One region of the Nocardia sp. NPDC003963 genome, then DNA from elsewhere that is predicted to be linked to it. Evidence: riboswitches for the same ligand, from Rfam matches in the RefSeq annotation. Region 1 holds a riboswitch; each other region holds the start of a gene.
The links. Region 1 has a riboswitch for cobalamin ahead of ACWEWT_RS30895 (ABC transporter substrate-binding protein). Riboswitches for the same ligand answer to the same signal wherever they lie in the genome.
Positions count from the first base shown of each region.

Region 1 (5,378 bases):
CCGCGCCCACCGAGCCCGCACCCGCTCCACCCGCGCCCACCGAGCCCGCACCGGCTCCGCCCGCGACCGAACAGCCGCCCGCTCCGCCGGCCGAACCGGCACCACCCGAAGCCCCGGCACCGCCCGCGCCGAACCCGACCGCGGTTCCGCTCGCGGATCCGGCCGGTCAGCCCGGTATCACCGGCCCGGTTCCGGGACAGCGCGCTCCCGACCAGCCCGGAGTGATCCCGCCGCCCCAAGCCTGACCGGGCGGGCTACTGGGCCGGGGAATCCTGCACCCAGTGGAACCGCGGACCGTTCAGCGGGAAGTCGGCCGGGTCGGTGGCACGCAGGTCGACGATCACCGGCCGGTCGGCCAGGAGTCCGTCCAGCCGCAGGACTCCCGGTTCCGGGCGGGTGTAGGTGAAGGTCGCGATCCGGGCCGGCGCGGCGTCCGGGCCGGGTGGCCCGGTGAGCGTGAGAGTATGCGCGGGCCCGTCGGTCTGCGCGGGTGCCGTCACCAGCGCGCCGTCCATCCGCTGCCAGGTCACCGCGCCCTCGGCTTCGATGATCAGCCGCTGCCAACGGGTCTCGTCGGTGAGCAGTGGCGGTACCGGCCGACCGTCGATACGGAACTCGGTGACCTCCCAGAGCCCGTACAACTCCGGCTTCGGGGCACCGCCGCCGTAGTCCTGCCAGCTGAACCAGCCGAGTACCGCCACCCCGGCGACCAGCCAGACCCCGATCGCGGCCTCGGCGAACCCGGCGATCCGCCCGGCCCGGCGATTCGTGAACAGCGCCGGTTGCACAGCAGGTTCGGCGCGGCGGGCGAACAGGAAGAAATCCGCGAACCGGCGAGTCTGTGGGGCGAGCAGGAGCAGCGAGAACACGAGCAGATGGAACGACAGGATCTTGACCGGAACATCGAAGGTCATATTCAGCACGAAAACCTGCGCCATGCTCACCACACCGAGCATCGTGCCGAGCGTGGCCGTGCGCGGGACCAGCAGCAGCAGACCGGCGACCAGTTCCGCCACCCCGAGCAGAATCTGGTAGACGGGCGCGCTGCCCACCTGGAGCCACAGCACCGCCATCGGCGTGAATTGTCCGTAGGGCTGGACGAGTGCCGAGAAGGAAGGTGGCGGCATCTGGGTGGGTACCGCTTTGGCGATCCCGTAGAACAGCATCTGCCCGGCGACGCACAGTCGCAGCGCGGTCAGGAACCAGGCAGCTGCCCGTGGGTAGGCGAGCCGGCGCCGGTCCAGCACCGACCACAGCACCGCCGCGGCGACGGCCACGACCAGCGCGCTGAACACCATCACCCAGATGATCGCCTGATCACCGCTGCCGGAGAATCGGTTGAACTGCGCATCGACGCCGAATACCGTCTGCCCGACCCATTTCAGCAGCGGTTCGGCGCCGAGCAACGGCCACATCGGTGCGGTATCGGGCAGGAAACGGTGTGCGAATCCGGTGAAGACGAACAGGACCTGTCCGATCATCACGCAGAACACCAGGCAGTAGACCACGCCGAAGCGGAAGGCGAACCGGGCCGGCCACGGCCAGCGCGCCGGTGCCGGGTTATCGGGTTCGACCGGTGCGTGCTCGGATCCGGTCACCGTCTGCACCGTATTCACACCGCACCTCGCTGTCCGACTGTTCGACGCTCGCCCCGTCCACCCCGAGCCGACTCTTCCTCGAATCTAGAACAGACCCTGGTCCGACCACCTCCGTGACAACCCCGATCCTGTTGTCCTCCCTGGGCACGACTCCGTACACCACGGAGATGGGCCTTTCGGATTACGCGGTATCCGGCAGTGAACCGGTTCGGTGAAGGGCGGCCCACTACCGCGGGTCCGTACGGCAGCCGACTGCCTATCGTGGATTCGTGACTCTGCCGATACCGGACCCCGCCGCGGAAGGCGCTCTGATCATCCGAGCCGTGACCGATCTACTCGGCGGCGATCTACTCGGCCTGTATCTGTACGGCTCGGCGGTGACCAGCGGTCTGCGGCCGGACAGCGACCTCGATTTCCTGGCGGTCACGATCTCGCGCATCACCCCCGAGATCCGGGATCGCCTGGCCGGCAGCCTGCTCCGGTATTCCGGGCGCTGGCCGCGGTCGGGCCCCGCCCGGCCCGTGGAGCTGACGGTGGTCGTGCGCGACGATATCGTTCCGTGGCGCTTCCCACCGCGTGCGGAGTTCGTCTACGGCGAATGGCTGCGTGCGGAGTTCGAGCGGGGCACTGTCCCGGCTTCCGCGGACGACCCCGATCTGGCGATCCTGCTCACCATGGCGCGTGACGGGTCGCTCGCGCTGGCCGGGCCGCCGGCCCACCGGATTCTGGATCCGGTGCCGCCGGGCGATCTGATTCGGGCGATCACCGCAAGTCTGCCCGTACTGACCGATAGTGTGGACGGTGACGAGCGCAATGTGGTCCTCACCCTGGCGCGTATGTGGGTTACGGCGGACTCCGGGGCGGTGGTGTCCAAGGCGGAAGCCGCGGATCGTCTCCTACCGCTGCTGCCCGCGGGCCACGCCGCGCTGCTGCGCCGGGCGCGGGACGGCTATCTCGGCATCGCGGTGGACGACTGGACCGGGTGCCACGACGCCGTCGCCGCCTTCGTGCGCTACGCCACCGACACGGTCACGGCCGCCTGCGCGCGAACCGGGTGAGCCGGGGCCCCGCCGAACCGGCCGATCCGGCGGGGATCGAGCCGCGAAGGCCCGATCCCCGCGACACCACTACCAGGCGATGGGGCCCTGCGCACCGACGAAGGAACCGTCGGTGGACATATCCGGCGACTCCGCCGCCGCGAGGACGACCGCCGCGGCCTCCTCCGGTGTCGTCGGTGCGTCGGCCGCCGCCGGAGCCAGTTCGGTCGCGACGAAACCGGGGCATACCGAGACCACCCGGACATCGGTGCCGGCGAGGGTTTTCGCCAGCCCGACCGTGATGCTGTTCAACGCCGCCTTCGATGCCTGATAGCCCGGGACCACCATCGAGTAGTACGCCGAGTCCGGATTGCGTTGCTGGGTGAGCGAACCCATCTCGGTGGAGATATTGACGATCCGGCCGGCCGGCGCCCGGCGCACCAGAGGAAGCAACGCTTCGATCACATTGACGGGACCGAAGGTGTTGGTCATGAGGGTCTCGGTGAACGCGCCCGGATGGGCGAAGTTCACCGTGCCCGCCGCGGTCGCCTCGGGCAGAATGCCGGCATTGTTCACCAGTACGTCGATGTGCTCGTATCGTTCGGCGATCGCTTCGCGCAGGCACCGCGCGCTGTCCACCGAGCACACGTCCAGGACTTCGCCCTCGGCCGCGAGCCCCTGTGCCCGCAGTTCTCCCACTACCGTCTCCACCGCCGCCGCGCGGCGTCCGGTGACGATCACCCGGTGGCCCCGCCGGGCGAACGCCGTCGCGGTGGCGCGTCCGATTCCGCGGGTCGCCCCGGTGACCACCACGATCTTCTCCGACATATCGTTCCTTTCGCGATTCCGCTGTTACTCCACGAGCATCGGCGAGGGCACCCCTGGTGTGCTGGCAGGAAATCGCCGTCGCATTCGCCCCCTCGGCACCACCGCACGATCCGGTCGTACGTCCAGTTCTGTGTCCGATAGCATGGTCCACGGCCGCACTGCGGTCGCGGCGCGGTGAGGGAACCCGGTGCGAATCCGGGACTGGCGCGCAACGGTGACACCCGTGTGGTGGAGTCCGATCACTCACCCGCCGAGCTCGGTTCCCGGCCTCGCGCACAGGCCCAGACGCAAGGAGTCCACGCCGTGACGCGGTCCATTTCCCTGGCGGTCGCCGCCGTGGTGTCCACCCTCCTGCTGGCCGGATGTTCCGGTGCGGACAGTTCCGGCGATCCCGCGGCAGCCGCCGGTGGATCCGGTTATCCGATGAAGCTCGGCAACTGCGGAACCGAAATCACCGTCCCGGCGCCCCCGCAACGCGCCGTGGCCCTCAACCAGGGGTCGGCGGAGATCCTGCTGTCACTCGGGCTGGCCGATCGGATGGTGGGCACCGCCACCTGGACCGATCCCGTCCGCGCGAATCTGGCCGCCGACAACGCGCGAGTGCCGCGACTGGCCGACAACAAACCCTCGTTCGAGGTGGTCCTCGACAAGGAACCGGATTTCGTATCCGCGTCCTTCGGCGGCACGCTCGGTCCCGGTGGCGTGGCCGAACGCGAACAGTTCACCGAACTGGGTGTGCCCACCTACCTCTCGCCGACCGATTGTGACGGCAAAACCGATATCAGCGTCAATGCCGACGGCGCCCGGACCGAACCGCTGACCATGGATTCGGTCTACCGGGAGATCCGCGAACTGGCCGCGATCTTCGATGTGCGGGACCGCGGCGAACAGCTGGTCACCGAACTACGCGATCGCCACGACGCCGCGGCCGGGCGGATCGCCGCGGACGGCGTCTCGCTGGCGTTCTGGTTCGCCGATACGTCCACACCGTATGTCGCGGGCTGCTGCGGCTCCTCCGGGATCATCACCGGCGCAGTGGGCGCGAAGAATGTATTCGACGACACCACCGACGAATGGCCGCAGGTCAGCTGGGAGACGGTACTCGACCGTGACCCGGCTGCCCTCGTACTGGCCGATCTGAGCCGGCGCAGTCTCGCCGGGGACGCCCTGGACAGCAAGATCTCGTTCCTGGAATCGAACCCGGTGACCGCCGAACTGTCCGCGGTACGCGATCGGCGCTACATCGTGGTCAACGGCGCCGATCTGAACCCGTCGATCCGGACGGTCGACGGTATCGAGAAGGTCGCCGACGCCCTGGAACGGTGGGGCCACGGTTCGTGAGCCCGGATGCACCGTCGCGCACCACCGCCCGGATCGCCCGCGCACCCGCTACCGCGGCGCTGGTTCTGGCGGGGCTGGTCGTGCTGATCTCCTCGATGGCCTTCACCGTCACCATCGGGCCGGCGGAGCTGTCGGTCGGCGAGGTCTACGCGGTCCTGTTCGAGAAGCTGGGCGCCGGCACCGCCGCTGTTTCGCCGATCCGGGAGGGCATCGTCTGGCAGTTGCGGCTGCCGCGCACCCTGCTCGCCGCGATCTGCGGCGCCGGGCTGGGAGTCTGCGGAGTGGTCATGCAGTCACTGCTGCGCAACCCACTCGCCGACCCGTTCGTCCTGGGGATCTCCTCCGGCGCGTCCACCGGCGCGGTGCTCGTGGCCGTCCTGGGCGTGGGCGGCGGACTGATCTCACTGTCCACCGGAGCGTTCCTCGGGGCGCTCATCTCGTTCGGCCTGGTACTGGTCCTGGCCGCGGGTGCCGGCGGCGGCACCGCCAAGGTGGTGCTGGCCGGGGTGGCCGGGACCCAATTGTTCTCCGCGCTCACCTCGTTCATCGTGCTTTCCTCGGCCGACGCCGAACG
Region 1 is NZ_JBSGIP010000036.1:20,165-25,542, forward strand. It holds gene ACWEWT_RS30875 (hypothetical protein) at 1-245, shown strand, start outside; gene ACWEWT_RS30880 (DoxX family protein) at 255-1,598, opposite strand; gene ACWEWT_RS30885 (aminoglycoside adenylyltransferase family protein) at 1,868-2,656, shown strand; gene ACWEWT_RS30890 (SDR family NAD(P)-dependent oxidoreductase) at 2,726-3,463, opposite strand; cobalamin riboswitch at 3,590-3,749, shown strand; gene ACWEWT_RS30895 (ABC transporter substrate-binding protein) at 3,887-4,804, shown strand; gene ACWEWT_RS30900 (FecCD family ABC transporter permease) at 4,900-5,378, shown strand, end outside.

Region 2 (5,378 bases), on a different contig from region 1:
CACCACCGCGGTCTCCAGCACTTCGACCCCGTTGCGGACGAGCCATCTCGCGACGGACCGCCGCGCGGGTTCGGAAAACGAGGGTGCCAGGCGGCCGCCGCAGACGAGCGTCACCGTCCGGCCCTGTTCGGCCAGTTCGGCAGCGGTCTCGATACCGGTGAGCCCACCGCCGACGACGGTGACCGGGGCATCGGCACGACATTCGCCGAGGGCGGCGCGGAGCCGCCGGGCGTGCTCCAACTCGGCGATGGGGTGGGCGAATTCCACTGCCCCGGGCACGGCGGCCGGGACTGCGCCGGTACTGCCGACCGCGTAGAGGACATAGTCGTAGTCCAGGGCGGGACCGGCGCCCAACCGGATCTGCCGCTGTTCGGTATCGATACGGGTGACGGTGTCGACCACCAACCGAACCCGCTCGCCGAGCAGACCGGCGTAGTCGGCGGTCGCGTCACCCGTGCCGGCCGCGAACTGGTGCAGGCGCAGGCGCTGCACGAACTCGGGGCGCGGATTGACGAGAGTGATATCGATATCGGGATTGCGCTGGAGCCGGTTGGCCGCCAACGTTCCGGCGTAACCACCGCCGATGACGACAACATGTACGCGCTGGCCGGTCATGAGGATCTCCTGTCCACTCGAGGTGTTGCCCTCGTGATCCCGGCCGCCTGTTGTCTGTGACAGAAGATCCATTTTTATGACTCACCTCACACTTGGTGTGCAAGGCCCGAAGCCCCGCGACGACCGACCCGGGCCACGCGGCGCACGTTCGCGGAACCGACCCGGCCTCCCACCGCGACCTGCACCGGCACCGTCCGGCCCAACCCCCGTCGACGACAAGGCCGACGCGCGGTGCGACGAACTCGCCGCAAGCGGTACCGCTCAGCTGGGCCCGGTCGGGGCGTACGGAGTGTTCGCCGGACGATTCTCGTCCACCGCGAGGGGACGGCCGATCTGCGGGAACGCACGCTGCGCGCAGGCGGTGCGCTCACAGACGCGACAGCCCGGCCCGATGGGCACGGCGGCGACCGTGTCGTGAATGGGCAGCCCGTGCGAGTAGACCAGTTTCTCCGCGAACGCGAGATCGCAACCGAGACCGACGGCGAAATCGCGCGAAGGCGCCAGGTATCCGGCGTTGCTCTCCCCCGTGGTTCGCGCGAGCCACAAATAGGTGCGCCCGTCGGGCATCTCGGCGATCTGGGTCCGGATCCGGCCGGGGGTGGCGAAGGCGTCGTGCACGACCCACAGCGGGCAGCTGCCGCCGACCCGGGAGAAGTGGAACGCGGTGGCGGACTGGCGCTTGGAAATATTGCCCGCGCGGTCGGTGCGCACGAAGAAGAACGGCACCCCACGTTGCCCGCGCCGCTGCAACGTCGACAGACGATGACATACGGTCTCGAACCCGACCTCGAATTGCGCGGAGAGCAGGTCGATGTCGTAACCCATCGTCTCGGCCGCGTCGAGGAAAGCCCCGTAGGGCAGGATCAGCGCACCGGCGAAATAGTTCGCCAGACCGATACGCAACAGTCCGCGCGAGGCCGCGGGCAGTGCCGCCGTCTCGGCGAGCAGATCCTCGATCACCGCGGACTGGGTGAGAAACGCCAACTGGGTGGCCAGCTGGAAAGCTCGCTGACCGGCAGTGAGGCGGCGCGCGAGAGTGAGCGTCCGGGCGTCCGGATCGTAGATCCGCTTGGGCCCGGGACGGCCGGGGTCCTCCGAACGGATCCGCACCACCACGTCGTGTTCGTCCCGCAGCAGCCGAGCCAGCTGCAGATCCAATCCCCCCGGCGTGAACCCGCCGCGCGCGAACAGATCCTCCGCGGCCGTGTCCAGAGCGGGGATATGGTTGCGGCGGTCGTAGAAGTAATCGCGAACATCCTCGTAGGGCATCGCGGTGCGGCGGCCGGCCTCCGGCGCGTCGAGCCCGGCAGTGAGCTGGTCGAGCTGCTCGTTGGCCGCCCGCAAGCGCCGGTGCTGACTGATCAGCAATCGAGCCGCCGTCGGCACTCGCGAGAGCAGATCGTCGAGTTCACTGCTGCTCACCGACGCGAACTCGGGCTCCTCGGCGAACACCTCGTGCAGGTCCGCGAGCAGCCGGGCATCGGTTTCCGGGGCGAAGAAACCCACCTCCAGATCGAAGGTCGCCGTGAGCCGCAGCAGAACCGGGATCGTCAACGGCCGCTGATCGTTCTCGAGCTGGTTCACATAGCTCACCGACAGCCCGAGGGTCTTGGCGAGCCCGGATTGGGACAGCCCCCGCTGCTCACGCAGCACACGCAGCCGGCCCCCGGCATACATCTTCTCCACTGCCGACTCCTTCCTGGACTACGGGTGACCGGGCGCCGGGCGGCACATGCCATACGACCGCCCCGACCCGCTCCCGACTCCGCAAAGGTACGGGGCGACCCGGTCTCGATTCAGCGGCGTTCGCGGCGACGGGTCCCACGACTCGATCACCGCGTCCTCGGACCGAAACACCCACGTCACATTCACACATGTTGCAGGACAATCTGTTTCGTCGTTCGTTACCGAACTTCCACAGTTTCGGCAACAACACACGGACAGGGCACCGTAGTTGTTCCTTGCCGAATCCGCGCCGCCGCGATCGAGCCCCGGAAGCCCGGGCGCGCCGAGGGCCGTGGCAGGTTCCGGCATGATGCGAACTCCCTCGGTGGCAGGACCGGCAGCCGCCCGTTCGGACGCGCGACGACACGCACCCGCGGAGACGAACACGTCGGTTGCCGGCGTAACGCCCGGTCCACGAGGCGACGGCCGCCGGGTACGGCGTACCCGGCGCAACCGGCAGGTTTTCGGACTCGCGGGCATCGACCTCTGGAGATCGACCCGGGGTGGAACATCTCCGGGCCGGCATCACCGGCCGTCGCTTCCCGGACCCTCCGGCCCGGTGCCGTAGGACGGCGATCGTTCCCGGTCACCGCTGCGGGACAGTCCCGGATTCCCACCGGGTTCCCTCGCACCCGCCGATCGGCGTCGGTGGCGCCGCCCGGCGGGTTCGACATCCCGCTCACACCGGAGTCGAGCGGGACGAACCAGCTGCACTCGCCAGCATAAGCGCAGCTCACGATCCCGAGCCGCCAGGGCCATCGGAGACAGGATTGTCCCACCGACCACATCTGAACACCCGGCCGATGTTCGCCGTATGGGCAGCGCTGCTCGTGACCGGCGAAACCACCATGGCAGTTTCATGGCCGTAGTGGTCCTGACTCCCGACTTCGCACACCGGCTACCGAAGACCCGCGCAGCGGCTGTGCTGACCGCGACCTACGCCATAGGCCAAGTGGCAGGCCCGTTACTCGTCATCCCGGTCATCGGCACGGACTTCACCACCGCCTTCACCATCGCCGCGGTGACCATCACGCTGGCGGCGATCCCGGCACTCGCGGCGGACCGCGCGCGAATCCGTATGCGCGGCACACCGACCGGAACCAGCGCCACGCCCGAACGGGATTCACGCACTGTCGCCGACGCCCGACAACACCCGCATGACCAGCCGATTTCCGCTCCCGAGCACCTCTGAGGTAATCTCATCGAGCGCCGGAACGCGAGGCGCAACGGGCTGTGGCGCAGTTTGGTAGCGCACTTGACTGGGGGTCAAGTGGTCGCAGGTTCAAATCCTGTCAGCCCGACACACGAAAACACTCTCTGACCTGCGTCGGAGGGTGTTTTCTTCTCACCGGAAGGCCCGGAAGGCGGGGCAAATCTGGGGCCAGTATCGCCGCGGAGATATCTGGACCACTTGACCGCGTCGGAGCGAATGGCCTGATTGTCCGGATGCAGGCACCAGCGGGTGATTTGGGGGTCGGTTTGGCCGACGACCCGCTGGAGCGGTGCAGCCGCACACCGGCGTCGGCAACACGGGCCAGGCCGGTGTGCCGGAGGTCGTGGCGACCGAGCTGTTCGTATCCGAGTTTTGTGACCACCTCATCCCAGTGGGTCGCGTCCCGAAGTCCGCCCGTCTGGATACGGCCGCCACGCGGCCCGACGAACAGTCGTTCACCCAAAATCGCCCGCGCCGGTCGTGCTCGGTAGCCTTTTCCAGAGCCGGACCCGCGCGCACACGTAACTGAGTCGCGTTGATCCGACGTAAGATGAGTGGCCGGATCTCCTCTATGAGCGGAATCGGTCACGCACGCTTCCCTTGGTAAATTTGTCTTTGAGGCTTTCCTGGCCCAGGAATCTTCTGGCGCCGAAGAATCCAAACCCATTGGTCGGTGTCAATATCGTGGAACCTGACAGCAGGCGACCTCGCCGATTCGGGAGCTGTACATGCCGCGAAGATAACCGCGTCGCCCCAGCCCTCGTACTGGTTGGAGGATGCGACGACCAGTGCGCCCGCGAGAGCGCGGTGCGGTGATATCGACATCACGGGGTTATCGCCGCCCCGCTTCCTACCACCGGGGAATCGTCTTCGGGCTACGGGAAGCCCCGTTCATCGCCGTTCGGCGCCCTAAGCATCACGGCGCGACCGCCGCCCCCTCGATGTGGGCATGGTCGGACACGATCAACGGGTGGAGCTGGGACGCGCCCGCCGGCTCTCCCGTGACCGTGGAGGTCTACAGCGCCGCCGACGAGGGCGTCTACGAGCCCGGTGAACTGATCGCCGTGGCCCGCACCGACGGCAAGGAGGTGGCTCGGACGGCACTCCGCTCCGCGGGCACCGACCTGCTGGGCATACGCGCCGACCGGACCGAACTGACCACCGGCGACTGCAATCGCGCATTCGTCGAGATCACCGTGCAGGATCGGGCGGGTGTACTCGCCCACGGCGTCGACCTGCCGGTTCACGTTCAGGCGACCGGTGCTGGATCATGTCGACTCCGCTTACGCGTATCGAGCCTGTCGGGTCAGGCTGCCGCGGCTGCCTGTTGGGGCGGTGCGACTGTGTAGGTCCAGTTGTCGCGCAGCAGTGCCCACACGACGTTGACCCGGCGTCCTGCGAGGGCGAGTATGGCCTGGCTGTGGTGTCTGCCTTCGGATCTCTTTCGGTCGTAGAACACCTCTCGGTGACGCCATCGGCGATCTCGGCGACCTTGCCGATCAGCTCGAGCAGTGCTCGCTCGTCATGTTCGACTCGTCGCGACAGCAGCCGGTTCCCCTCGGCGTCGATCACGACCGCGTGATGGTGCTCCTTTCCGATTTCCACCCCGCACCAGGCACGTTCCAAGGAGTTCTCCTTCGCTCATTGAAATCAGTGCGCCACAAGCGGCCTCGCTGTCCTGTACCTACTGAGCGACTGGTATCTAAGTAGATACTGATTGACCTCCACCCATGGCCCACGACCATCTCCGAAGACTCCGTCCTCGAGTTTGCTGAGCAACCTGACTTGCCTGGTCAGCGCTCGTTTACGTGGGCGAGGCGCTATC
Region 2 is NZ_JBSGIP010000001.1:603,546-608,923, reverse strand. It holds gene ACWEWT_RS02870 (NAD(P)/FAD-dependent oxidoreductase) at 1-615, opposite strand, end outside; gene ACWEWT_RS02865 (short-chain fatty acyl-CoA regulator family protein) at 877-2,301, opposite strand; cobalamin riboswitch at 2,799-2,967, opposite strand; gene ACWEWT_RS02860 (hypothetical protein) at 3,263-3,532, shown strand; tRNA gene ACWEWT_RS02855 (tRNA-Pro) at 3,568-3,641, shown strand; gene ACWEWT_RS02850 (hypothetical protein) at 4,555-4,902, shown strand; partial or broken gene ACWEWT_RS02845 (IS110 family transposase) at 5,039-5,158, opposite strand.
Region 2: another riboswitch for cobalamin. It lies ahead of ACWEWT_RS02865 (short-chain fatty acyl-CoA regulator family protein); the one in region 1 lies ahead of ACWEWT_RS30895 (ABC transporter substrate-binding protein).

Region 3 (5,378 bases), on a different contig from region 1:
GGCAGCCATGGCTCGGTTACTCCGCCTGCGCCGCGCCGCTCGAACCGTTCCGCCGAGCACGGCCCGGGCGATCGGAGCCACCCGGAAGTCCTTCATCCACGCCGTTCTCGGATCACCCAACCCCGCCGACCGGCTCGCGGGGTCGCTCGCCGGCGCGGCACTCGCCTCCGCAGGAGGCGCGGCGATCCGGACCCACGATGTGCCGCTCATCCAGCACACCGTGCGCATGGCCGGGCCCGCCCCGGTGACCGCGCGCCGGTGCCTACGCCGCAGCCCGACCCGACCGCCTTTGGCGGGCACCTTCAGCCATCGACCACCGCGGGCGCGTACGGGGTTGTCGCCGGGCGGTTCTCGTCAGCGGCGAGCGGTCGCCCGATCTGCGGGAAAGCCCGTTGCGGACACGCCACACGCTCACATACCCGGCAACCGGCTCCGATCGGAACAGCGGCAGCCGCATCGTCGAGCGGGAGCCCGTGGGAATACACGAGTTTGTCGGCGTAGGCCAGATCACAACCGAGTCCGACGGCGAAATCTCGCGACGGCGCCAAATAGCCCGGGCTGCTCTCGCCTGTAGTCCGCGCCAACCACAGATAGGTCCGTCCATCCGGCATCTCCGCGATCTGCGTGCGGATCCGGCCCGGCGTCGCGAACGCATCGTGTACCACCCACAGCGGGCAACTTCCCCCGGCACGGGAGAAGTGAAACGCGGTGGCGGACTGGCGCTTGGAGATATTGCCCGCTCGATCGGTACGGACGAAGAAGAACGGCACACCACGCTGCCCACGCCGCTGCAACGTCGACAACCGATGACACACCGTTTCGAAACCGACCTCGAACTGCGCCGCGAGCAGATCGATATCGTAACGTAACGCCTCGGCCGCACTCAGGAACAACCCGTAGGGCAAGATCAACGCGCCTGCGAAGTAATTGGCCAGCCCGATCCGCAGCAGCCGACGCGATTCCGTCGGCAACGCAGCACTCTCGGCGAACAGATCCTCGATCACCCCCGACTGGGTGAGAAACGCCAGCTGCGTAGCCAACTGGAACGCGCGCTGCCCGGCGGTCAGGCGCCGCGCGAGTACGAGCGTACGTTTCTCCGGATCATAGAGACGCTTGGGACCGGGCCGGGCCGGGTCTTCCGAGCGGATCGAAACCTTCACATCGTGTTCTTCGTGCAGCAGGTGGGCCAGTTGCAGATCGAGCCCACCGAGCGTGAATCCGCCCCGTACGAACAGGCTCTCGGCGGCAGTATCCAAGGCCGGGATGTGATTACGGCGGTCGTAGAAGAAGTCACGAACATCTTCGTAGGGCATCGCTGTCCGCGGATCGACCACCGGCGATTCGAGCCCGGCGGTGAGCTGTTCGAGCTGGCCGTTGGCACTGCGCAACCGGCGGTGCTGACTGATCAGCAGCCGCGCCGCGGCCGGCACCCGCGAAAGAAGATCGTCGAGTTCGCTGCCGCTGACCGAGCCGGATTCCGGATCCTCGGCGAATGCCTCCTGCAGATCTGCCAGCAACCGCGCATCGGTCTCCGGCGCGAAGAAACCCACCTCCAAATCGAAGGTCGATGTCAACCGCATCAGCACCGGCACCGTCAGCGGCCGCTGATCGTTCTCCAGCTGATTGACATAACTCAGCGACAATCCGAGCATCTTGGCCAGCCGGGACTGAGACAATCCCTCCTGCTCACGCAACACCCGCAACCGAGCGCCCGCATACATCTTCTCCACCGGCCGACCTCCTTCCCGCAACGTTCGAGCCGACAATCGGCCACCCGAACCGAACGTGCTGTGCTTGCGCCCGACGCGAGGGGCCGCGGGTACTACTCCGACCGGAACCCCCGGCCCAGCAGCGCACAATGCCGGTCACCGGAGACCAACCGGCCGAGTGGTCGGACCGTACCGATCGCCTGCACCGGGGTGCCGGTTCGGGAAGGCTCCACTGAGCACCTGAGTGCACGGGGCAGGCAGACCTGCGGCGACCGCGACTCGACGGCCCTGAGAACCCCGAAAGTGATGACACGATACATACCCTGTCGTCGGCAGTGAACGGCCGTCACCCGTTCACGCGCACACGACGACTGCGCATCGGGAACTCTCCCGAATGCGTGGATATCGGCGTAGCACCCACTCCGCGAGGCGACGGCCGCCGGGCACGGCGCACCCGGCACAACCGGCAGGTCTTCGGACTCACGGGCATCGGCCTCGATCGGCCGACTCGGGATATACCCCGAGCTGTACTACGCCGTCGCTTCCCAGGACAGAACCCAGTGCTCTATGACGGCGGTCGTTCCCGCTCACCGCTGCGGGACAGTCCCGGATTCCCACCGGGTTCCCTCTCACCCGGCCACTCGACGTCGCGAAACGTCAACCGGCGGGCTTCGACGCCGCACACCGTCGCAACAGCGCACGACGAACCAGCTGCGCCCGCCAGAATATGCCCGCCTCCAGAAACATCGATCGGCGGGCGGGTAGTACATGAGATCGGTGTCCCGGATCGACGAGCACTGTCGAGAGCCGTACGTCGACAGGGTACTGCGACATTTCGCCGAGCTCCGCGTCGCCGACGGAACGCTCGGCTTCCCGGGCCATCGCGGCCTTGTCGCGACTTCCAGGAGCGAGCGCGGCAAAGCGCGTGCGGCATCCGGTGTAGGTGCCGGCGGCTCCTCCGGCACAATGACTTCGAGTTCCCATCGAGCTCGCGCTCTGTGCGGTGCGCGCATAGGCCGCCGGAGTGGTCTCGACTGGGCGAACATGCTCCATGGAACCCGGAGCATCAGCATCCGACCAACCGGCTGTCCGCAGGGATACAACACACGCGAATCGGCGAGCCCCGCCTGTATCCGGGCACTGTTCGACCCAGCGGTCTCCAGCCGACAAAGAGTCTGGCGGGCATGGAACGGTAGCTGTTCGGGTTCACCAGGCCGCGCGGGATCGGCGGCCCGTCCGGACGCAGATCAGGGTACCGCTCGAACAGGGCGCGCAATGCGACGGTGCCTCTCGATCGGGCCAGATCAGCGCCCGGACAGCCGTGCAGCCCGCTGCTGAACGAGAGGTGCTCCGCGGCGTTGCCCCTGGTCACATCGAATCGTTCGGGATCGGGGAAGACGGTGGGGTCCTTGTCGGCGCCCGCCAGCAACAGCGGGACCAGGGAACCCGGTTCGACATGTTGATCGGCGACGTCGATGTCACAACGTCACGCCGGCCGAATCGATGGGCAATGCCTCGGGAGCGGCATTGCGCCGGCTGCTAAAATCGCAGGTGGGTGGTGTGAGCATTTGCCCCACCCTTTCGACACCGACAGAAGCTCTGACGTTCGACAACGGCGTTCGCTGCCTCGCTTATCGGCATGATCGCCGACGCCTTGGAGATGCCGCAGCCCGGATATACCTCTCGGTCAGCGGGGGCGGCCCGACCGTGCGGAGTCGGAATGATCTACGACAACCTGCTTTCGCTGACAGCCGCGGCACCGATCACCAGTGGATTGCGCCACGGCGAAGTATTCAGGCCCTACGCTGCTCTGGTCGAGCGGATCGGCCGAATCGCGGCCGGCTTGATCGAACGTGGCGTCGAGCACGGCCATCCGGTTGCCCTGCTGGTTCCGAACTCGCCCGATCTTTTCGTCACTGCCCACGCACTGTTCGCCGCCGGCGCGATCGCTATGCCCTTGGACGTAACAGCCACGCGATCCGAGCTTGCCGCGCTCGCGCAGAAGACCGGACCCGAGGCCGTCGTGTCGACCCCCGGCCTTGCCGCTGCTGCCGAGACGCTGATCGCAGATGTGGCCCCCGGCATTCCCCTGTTCCTGACAGATACCCTGCCGCAAGGAAGTGCGACCGCCCCGCTGCCCGAGCTGCCGGGTGACACGACGGCGCTCTACCTCTTCTCCTCCGGCTCGACCGGGTTACCCAAGGTGGTGCCGCACACCCATGCCGAGCTCATCGCCGATGGTGAACGAGCCAGTACCGCCTGGGACCTCCAGCCAGACGATATCGTTCTCAACATTCTGCCCGGCAACTTCTCGTTGGGCTTCATACTGGGCGCTACGGAGGCCGTGGCCCGGGGTGCCACGACGCTCTACTGGAGCGATCCGCTGCCGCTGGCGCTCTCGCGCAAGAAGCTACTCGACACCATGGTCCGCGAGCGCGTCACCGTCATGGGTGCCGTTCCGGAAATGTACAGAATCATCGCCGGTCAGACCGGCAGTTACGATCTCGGTCTGCGCCTGGCCTTCTCGGGTGGCGCGCCATTGACGCGGTCGCTCTTCGAAGCGGCGTGCGGGCGCCTGGGTGTGGTACTCCGGCAGGCTTACGGCTCTGTCGAGGCGAGCATGTTCTCGCACAACGACTCCGCCGATCCCGATTCGAGCTGGGCCTCGGTGGGCAAACCGGCGGGCGACGCCAGGGTCCGCATCACGCCGTTCGATACCGAATTCGGCTCGTCCGTCGGGGAGATGGAAATCCGATCGTCCTCGCTCATGCGGGGCTATCTCGGCGATGCCGTGGCCAACGCCGCGGCGTTCGACGAGGGCTGGTTCCGGACCGGCGATCTCGCGTCACTCGATGAAGAAGGCCGCATCTTCCTCCGTGGCCGCAGCAAGCTGCTGATCGAGGTATCCGGCTACAAGATCGACCCCATCGAGGTGGAGGAGACGCTCATGACCTTGCCTGCCGTCGCCGAAGCCGCAGTGGCGGGTCTCCCGGACCCGCGGATGGGTAATCGGCTGATCGCGTTCGTCGTCAAAGAGGCGGAGGTATCGGCCGCCGAGTTGATGCACCAGGCCCGCGAAAGGCTGTCCGTGCAGAAGGTCCCCGCCGAGATCGCGTTCATCGATGCACTGCCGCGCGCCCCGACCGGCAAGCTCCTGCGCGCCCGGCTGTGCGAACTTCAGGCGGGTTCAGCCGCTCGTTGCGAAACGTAGGCTGCTACAGATGCCGGCGATTCGAACAGCTCCGCCTCTACTTCCGTATCCGGAATGCTGATCTCGAATCGCTCCTCGACGAAGTGCATCAGTTTCACCAGATCGATCGAGTCCAGCATGCCGGCCTCGAGCAAATGGGTTTCGCGACCGACCGGCGCTCCACCGGTTTCGGCCACCAGCCCGGAGATGTAGTCGATTATCGGTTGTTCGAAATCGTTCATCACTCGAGTCCCTTGTCCAATGTGGTTACCAGCCGATTTCATCGCGTTCTGAAATGGTGCTCGAAACGTGGGAGGACAGTGTGGATGTTACGCGCGCGCTGGGCGAACAGGAACAACTGCTCAGTTATATGCACGCCCATCGTGGGCTGATCGCCATACAGGTGCTGCACGTGCGCGGGCACCTCGATCCGGCGCTGGTGAAGCAGGCGCTCGCCTGGCTGCAGACGCAGCACCCCA
Region 3 is NZ_JBSGIP010000009.1:45,998-51,375, reverse strand. It holds gene ACWEWT_RS17955 (short-chain fatty acyl-CoA regulator family protein) at 303-1,730, opposite strand; cobalamin riboswitch at 2,173-2,374, opposite strand; gene ACWEWT_RS17950 (cytochrome P450) at 2,776-3,138, opposite strand; gene ACWEWT_RS17945 (class I adenylate-forming enzyme family protein) at 3,430-4,920, shown strand; gene ACWEWT_RS17940 (acyl carrier protein) at 4,887-5,141, opposite strand; gene ACWEWT_RS17935 (phthiocerol/phthiodiolone dimycocerosyl transferase family protein) at 5,195-5,378, shown strand, end outside.
Region 3: another riboswitch for cobalamin. It lies ahead of ACWEWT_RS17955 (short-chain fatty acyl-CoA regulator family protein); the one in region 1 lies ahead of ACWEWT_RS30895 (ABC transporter substrate-binding protein).